2 linked regions of the Methylosinus trichosporium OB3b genome follow. The protein of the gene in region 2 interacts with the protein of the main gene of each other region in a pairwise test. Links are inferred from orthologs where the notes say so. Each region holds a gene or a part of one and is shown on either strand. Other genes may lie near its edges. The genes, in order: grpE and CQW49_RS10890.

The links.
Region 1: the proteins of CQW49_RS10890 (region 2) and grpE interact in binary tests that used the Escherichia coli proteins (3 or more experiments, as listed by UniProt). The link is inferred for Methylosinus trichosporium OB3b from one-to-one orthologs.

Annotation. Positions count from the first base shown.
Region 1 is NZ_CP023737.1:4,124,436-4,127,654, reverse strand. Bases 203-3,108 are described here. They hold grpE (nucleotide exchange factor GrpE), read left to right. Parts: upstream 203-1,319; coding sequence 1,320-1,898; downstream 1,899-3,108. Other genes in these bases: CQW49_RS19505 (magnesium and cobalt transport protein CorA), read right to left, coding at 2,006-3,007; pepN (aminopeptidase N), read right to left, coding at 203-1,190. In the rest of the region: more of pepN, read right to left, coding at 1-202; CQW49_RS19500 (hypothetical protein), read right to left, coding at 3,209-3,219. UniProt on the Escherichia coli protein: Participates actively in the response to hyperosmotic and heat shock by preventing the aggregation of stress-denatured proteins, in association with DnaK and GrpE. It is the nucleotide exchange factor for DnaK and may function as a thermosensor.
Region 2 is NZ_CP023737.1:2,257,201-2,260,417, forward strand. The notes cover bases 210-3,113. They hold CQW49_RS10890 (Nramp family divalent metal transporter), read left to right. Parts: upstream 210-947; coding sequence 948-2,279; downstream 2,280-3,113. Other genes in these bases: CQW49_RS10885 (tetratricopeptide repeat protein), read right to left, coding at 210-398; CQW49_RS25120 (hypothetical protein), read left to right, coding at 2,335-2,502; CQW49_RS24550 (hypothetical protein), read left to right, coding at 2,508-2,669; CQW49_RS10895 (TonB-dependent receptor), read right to left, coding at 2,785-3,113. Also shown: more of CQW49_RS10885, read right to left, coding at 1-209; more of CQW49_RS10895, read right to left, coding at 3,114-3,217. UniProt on the Escherichia coli protein: H(+)-stimulated, divalent metal cation uptake system. Involved in manganese and iron uptake. Can also transport cadmium, cobalt, zinc and to a lesser extent nickel and copper. Involved in response to reactive oxygen.

The sequences.
Region 1 (3,219 bases), 1.9 Mb from region 2 along the record:
AGCGTCTTCAGCATGCGGATGATCTCGGCGCCCTTCTCATAGACGGTCGCCGTGTAGAAGTTGTTGATCTCGTGATAGATATTGGGCCGCACCGAATGGGCGAGCGGCCCCGCGTCCTCCGGGAACTGCTGCAGGCGCAGGCCGCGCACGTCGGAAATGCGCTTGACCGCGCGCGAGCGCTGGTCGGCCGAGAACTCCTGGTCGCGGAAGACGGTGAGGCCCTCCTTCAGGCACAGCTGGAACCAGTCGCGGCAGGTGATGCGATTGCCGGTCCAATTGTGGAAATATTCATGCGCGATCACCGATTCGACGCCGGCGTAGTCGCCGTCGGTCGCGGTCTCGGGCGAGGCCAGCACATATTTGTCGTTGAAGATGTTGAGGCCCTTGTTCTCCATCGCCCCCATGTTGAAATCGGAGACGGCGACGATGTTGAACACATCGAGATCATATTCGCGGCCGAAGACCTCCTCGTCCCAGCGCATGGAGCGAATGAGAGAATCCATGGCGTAGGACGCGTATTTCTCCTTGCCGTGCTCGACATAGATCGCAAGATCGACCATGCGGCCCGAGCGCGTGGCGAAGCGCTCGGAAATATGGCTAAGATCGCCGCCGACGAGCGCGAAGAGATAGCTCGGCTTGGGGAAGGGATCGCGCCAGAGCGCGAAATGCCGGCCGCCCTCGAGCGCGCCCGCGTCGATGCGGTTGCCATTGCCGAGCAGAACCGGCGCCTCGGCGACATCGGCCTCGATGCGCGTCGTGAAGACGCTGAGCACATCGGGACGGTCGAGGAAATAGGTGATGCGGCGAAAGCCCTCGGCCTCGCATTGCGTGCAATAGGCCGAGCCCGAGCGATAGAGCCCGGAGAGCTGGGTGTTGGCGGCGGGGTCGACCTCGGTCTCGATCTCCAGCACGAAGGGCGCGTCGGGCGTCGCGTGCAGCGTCAGCGCGTCCGGCGTCGCCTCGGCCGCGACGCTGGCGCCGTCGAGCAGCAGGCGGCGCAGGACCAGCCCGTCGCCGTCGAGCGTCAGCTCGGCGCCGGGGCGTCCTTTCGGATTGCGGCGAATCGCCAGCCGCGAGACGACTCGCGTCTTGCTGCGATGCAGCGAAATATCGAGATCGACCGAGTCGATGAGGAAATCCGGCGGCCGATAATCGGCGAGACGAATGCCCTGGGGCGGTGGATTGCGCATGGGACCTCGAAGTTCATCAACCCCTACACCCGGGGCGCCGTCCCGCGCAACGATGGTGGCGCGGCTCCGACTTGATTTTGCGGGTCGGCGCCCTGATATCGGGGACGTTTCACGCCAATGGAAGAGATCATGAGCGAAGATAAGAAGACCGAGACCACGCCGCCCGGAGAGGTCCCGCCGCTGGCGGGCGAGGCCGAGGCGCCGGCGGAGACGGCGGCCGAGGCCGGGTCCGAGCTGGAGGCGCTGAGGGCGGAAGCGGCCGGCCTGAAGGACAAGCTGCTGCGCACGCTCGCCGATATGGAGAATATGCGACGGCGGACCGAGAAGGAGGTCGCCGACGCCAAGGTCTATGGCGTCGCCAATTTCGCGCGCGAAATGCTGACCTTCGCCGATAATCTGCGCCGCGCGGTCGAGAGCGTGCCGGTCGGCGCGCGGGAGACTCTGGACCAGAGCGTCGTCACGCTGATCGAGGGCATGGAGCTCACCGAGCGTGACTTCCTGTCCCGGCTCGGCCGTTTCGGCGTCAAGCGCATCGAGGCCAAGGGCCAGCGCTTCGACCCCAATCAGCACGAGGCGCTGTTCGAAATCCCCGACGAGAGCGTGCCCAATGGCACGGTCGCGCAAGTGGTCGAGCCCGGCTATCTGATCGGCGAGCGCGTGCTCCGCCCGGCCAAGGTCGGCGTCGCTCGCGGCGGACCCAAGGGGTGATCGCCGACGCTCCCCCCGTCATTGCGAGCCGAAGGCGAAGCAATCCAGAGCCGTGGGGCGGCCCCTGGATCGCTTCGTCGCTGCGCTCCTCGCGATGACGGCGAGCCTCACAGCCACCCGTTGCGGCGGAACCGCCAATAGAGAAACGCGCATGTCCCCGTGATCGCGCCCAGGATGTAAAAATAGCCGAAGCGCCATTTCAGCTCCGGCATATGCTCGAAATTCATCCCATAAATGCCGGCGATCGCCGTCGGCACGGCGAGAATGGCCGCCCAGGCCGCGAGCCGCCGGGCGATCTCGGTCTGCTGCATCTGGCCGTTCATCAGGCTCGCCTCGAAGGCGAAGGCCAGCACCTCGCGCAAGGTGTCGATCGATTCGCGCACGCGGCGAATATGGTCGGTCACGTCGCGGAAATGCGGCTGCATGGCCGGATCGATCGCCATGACTTGCGTATGCTCGAGCCGCTGGCAGACGTCGACGAGCGGCGCGACGGCGTTGCCGAGCCGCAGCAGATCGCGGCGCAGCGTGTAGAGCCGATCGATTTGGGCGCGCCCCGGCGTGTGCTCCAGAATGGCGTCCTCGATCGCCTCGACCTCGGAGTTGATCGTCGCGAGCACGGGGAAATAATCGTCGACGATGAAATCGAGAATGGCGTAGACGATATAGTCCTCGCCCTCGGAGAGGCCGTGCGGCGCCGCCTCACAGCGCTCGCGCACCTGCGCGTAGGAGCGCGAGGCGCCGTGGCGGATCGACAGCACATAGCCCTTGCCGACGAAGAGATGCGTCTCGCCGAAGGCGATGCGGCCATTCTCCATCTGCGCCGTGCGCGCGACGATGAACAGCCCGTCTCCATATTGCTCGAGCTTGGGATATTGATGCGCCTTGCCGGCGTCCTCGATGGCGAGCGGATGCAGCCCGAACTGGCGCTGCACGCGCGCGAGCAGCGCCAGCGAAGGCTCGTGCAGCCCGATCCACACCACATTCCCCGGCTGCGCCGCGAAGGCGCCGGCGGCGTCGATGTCGATATCCTGCAATCGCTTGCCGCTGGCGTAGACGGCGGCGGCCACCACGCCGGGCTCGTGAGCGGGGTGATGCGATGGATCATTCATGGCGTTCGTCCAGCATGAGGCATGCGCAGACGAGAGGCCGAACACATGAATGAAAGGTTAAGGCGGAAACGCGCCGATCTCCCGCCCCGCGCTTGGAGAGTTACGGTGAAAGGCCCGGCAGGTCTCGCGGCGTCGCGGTTTCGCCAAGCCCGCGCAAGCGGCGCGCAGGGCGGGAGAAGGAGGGAACGTCGAGATTGCGCCTCACATCAGCG
Region 2 (3,217 bases):
TAGACGCCGACGGCGACGAAGGCGCCGGCCGCCATCAGCCGCTCGCGCGGGCTCGGCTCGTCCTCGGCGAAATGCTCCACGAGCTTGGAGAAATAGGAATAGGCCTTGGCGTCGTCGCGCACGACGCCGTCGCCGTCCGCATACATGCGGCCGAGCTTCCATTGCGCGAGCGATTCTCCGCCGTCGGCGGCGTAGCGCAACGCCTCCAGCGACTTCTTCGTGTTGCCGGCGTGATAATTCTCGAGGCCGATGCGCAGCGCCGCGCGCGGATCCTTGAACATCGGCAGCGGCGCGGCGACCGCGGCGACATTGCGCGGCTCCGACGCGTCGAAGGCGAGCGCGCGCGAGCCGATGAGAAAGAGGCAGGCGAGGGAGCAGCCGAACGCGGCTCCCCGCATCCCGCGACGCCCGCCGGGCCGCGCCGTCGACGCAATCCGATGAAGAAACGCCATCATATCCGGCTTCGACTTTCTGACACGGCAGCCGCCCGCAGACGACGCACTCGAACGCATTTTCAGGGCGTCGCCTCCCAAAGGATGCGACGGCCATCGAAACGAGCGCGCCTGTCCTCCGATGCGTCGAGCGCTCCGGAAGTCGTCTACGCGTCCTCGATGACCTTGTGACGGCGCCGAGATTAGCGCAGCGTTTATGGCTGAAAAGGGGCGTCGCGCCGTTATCGCCGCGCGCGAAAACTTATCTCGGCGAGTGTTGCAACAAGGTCACAAATTTCGTGGCGGCGCCGGATGTTTTCGTCCGGATTGCTGCGCGCGCGGCTAAGCGCTGCGCCTTCCGGCGCCGGCCGCGTTCGGCCGACGGCTCTACGGCGCGCGGCGCGCTCGAGCTGCTGGCGCTGACGACGCGGTCGACCTATATTTCGCACCCGAGTCGGCGCAGGCGCCCGCCGGCCCGCCGCCATTCGCCGAGCGTCCGACGGAGCCGAACAGTCGATGCAGTCCGCCGCCACTCCCCACCTCGACGGAGCATTCGCCGCGACCAGAGGCGACATGCGCCGATCCGTGAGCGTGCCGCGCGACACCGCCGGACTGCGCCGGCTGTTCATTTTCTTCGGCCCCGGCTATCTCGTCGCCACCGGCTATATGGATCCGGGCAATTGGGCGACGGCGCTCGCCGGCGGCTCGAAATTCGGAACGTCGCTGCTGTTCGTCGCCGTGCTGTCGAGCCTGATGGCGATCGTGCTGCAATCGCTGACGGCGCGGCTCGGCCTCGGCGCCGGGCTCGATCTCGCCTCCGCCTGCCGCGCGCGCTTTCCGCGCCACGCCAATTTCGCGCTGTGGCTGCTCGCCGAGGCGGGCATTCTCGCCACCGACCTCGCCGAGGTGATCGGCACGGCGATCGGCCTGCAATTGCTGTTCGGCCTGCCGCTCGCCGCCGGCGTTGTGGTGACGCTGCTCGACACCTTCCTCGTGCTCGCCTTCGAGCGCGCCGGTTTTCGCAAGATCGAGCTGTTCGTCGTGGCGATGCTCGGCGTCATCGCCCTCTCCTTCGGCGCGCAGCTGGCGCTCGCCGAGCCCAGCCTGGCGGCGATCGCGGAAGGGCTCGTCCCGAGCCGAGCCTTCTTCGAAAATCCGGAGATGCTCTATATCGGCCTCGGCATTCTCGGCGCGACGGTGATGCCGCATAATCTCTTTCTGCACTCTTATATCGTGCAGACGCGCGCCGTCGGCGCCTCGCTGGACGAGAAGCGCGAGGCGATCGATTTCGCCGTGCTCGACAGCACCCTCGCTCTGATGATCGCGCTCGTCATCAACGGCTCGATCCTGGTGCTGGCGGCGGCAGCCTTCCACGCCACCGGCCATACCGAGGTCGCCGAGCTCGGCGAGGCCTATCGGCTGATCGCGCCGCTGCTCGGCGCGCCGATCGCGGCGAAGCTGTTCGCCGTGGCGCTGATCGCCTGCGGGCTCAACTCCACGGTGACGGCGACCCTCGCCGGCCAGATCGTGATGGAGGGCTTCGTCCATATCCGCATGCGGCCGGCCCTGCGCCGGCTGGTCACCCGGCTCATCGCCATCCTGCCGGCCGTCGCCGTCACGCTCATCGCCGGCGAAGCCGCGACGGCGCGGCTGCTGGTGCTGAGCCAGGTGGTGCTGAGCCTCACCCTTCCTTTCGCGGTCGCGCCGCTCGTCTGGTTCACCGCCTCGCGGCGCATGATGGGCGAGCTGACCGCGCCACGCGCCACCACTGCCGTCGCCGCCGTCATCGCCGTGGCCATCATCGCGCTCAACGGCAAGCTGCTGCTGGACGCGTTCTCGGGGAATTGAGCTTGGCGCCCGCTTCGCATGTCGCGGCGGATGATCCTATGACGAAGGCGATCCGATGACAGTCGCGCAGCTGATCGAAGCTCTCAAAGACATGCCGGCCGAAGCCGTGATCGTGCTCGAAGGCGACGGCGGCTTCGCCCGTCTCGCGCGCATCGATCTCGAGAAGAGCCCGATGGCGGGCCTGCCGGACGAGGTGGTTCTCTCGACGGATGCCGAGGAGTGAGGCCAGTGGCCATTCCCGACATGACCGACGAAGAGATCGACGCTGCTGTCGCCTCCGATCCCGACTGGGCGGAGCTGGAGCCGATCGACTGGACCCGAGCGGAAGTCGTCACGCCGCCCAAGGCGGCCGGCGCTTTCACGACCGGCGGCGTGAATTCAGCCGATTGACGGGGCTGAAACGGACGCTGGGGCGTCATTGCGAGCAACGCGAAGCCAATCCAGAGCGGCGGGCGGGTTCTGGATTGCTTCGCCGCTTCGCTCCTCGCAATGCCGCCCTGTTCCGTCAGAATGGCAGCGGGCCGCTGATCGTCACGCGCACGGCCGGAGGCTCCATGGGCTTGAAGTGCCGGTCCATCACGCCGACCGCGCAGACATTGCTCGACACGAGGCCCGCCTTGCAGAGGCCGTAGAGCTTATCCGTCGGCAGCAGTGAGCCATAACCGTAAGTGATCATGTCCGAGCGGGAATTGGTGATGTTGAAAGCGTCCGCCTGAATGCTGTAGCCATTGTCGAAGCGATAGCCGACACGCAGGTTCAGCGTGCCGGTCGCCGGCGATTTGATCTGACCGTCCTCGGTCAGAGGACGCTCGCCGAGGTAGCGATAGCGCAGCGCCGCGAAGGGGCCCAACGCCTCGCCGACCTCGACTTGACCCATGGCGATGATATTGGGCGCATTGTCGAGGTAATTGCCCGGCGCATTGCCGATCAGAGCCCCA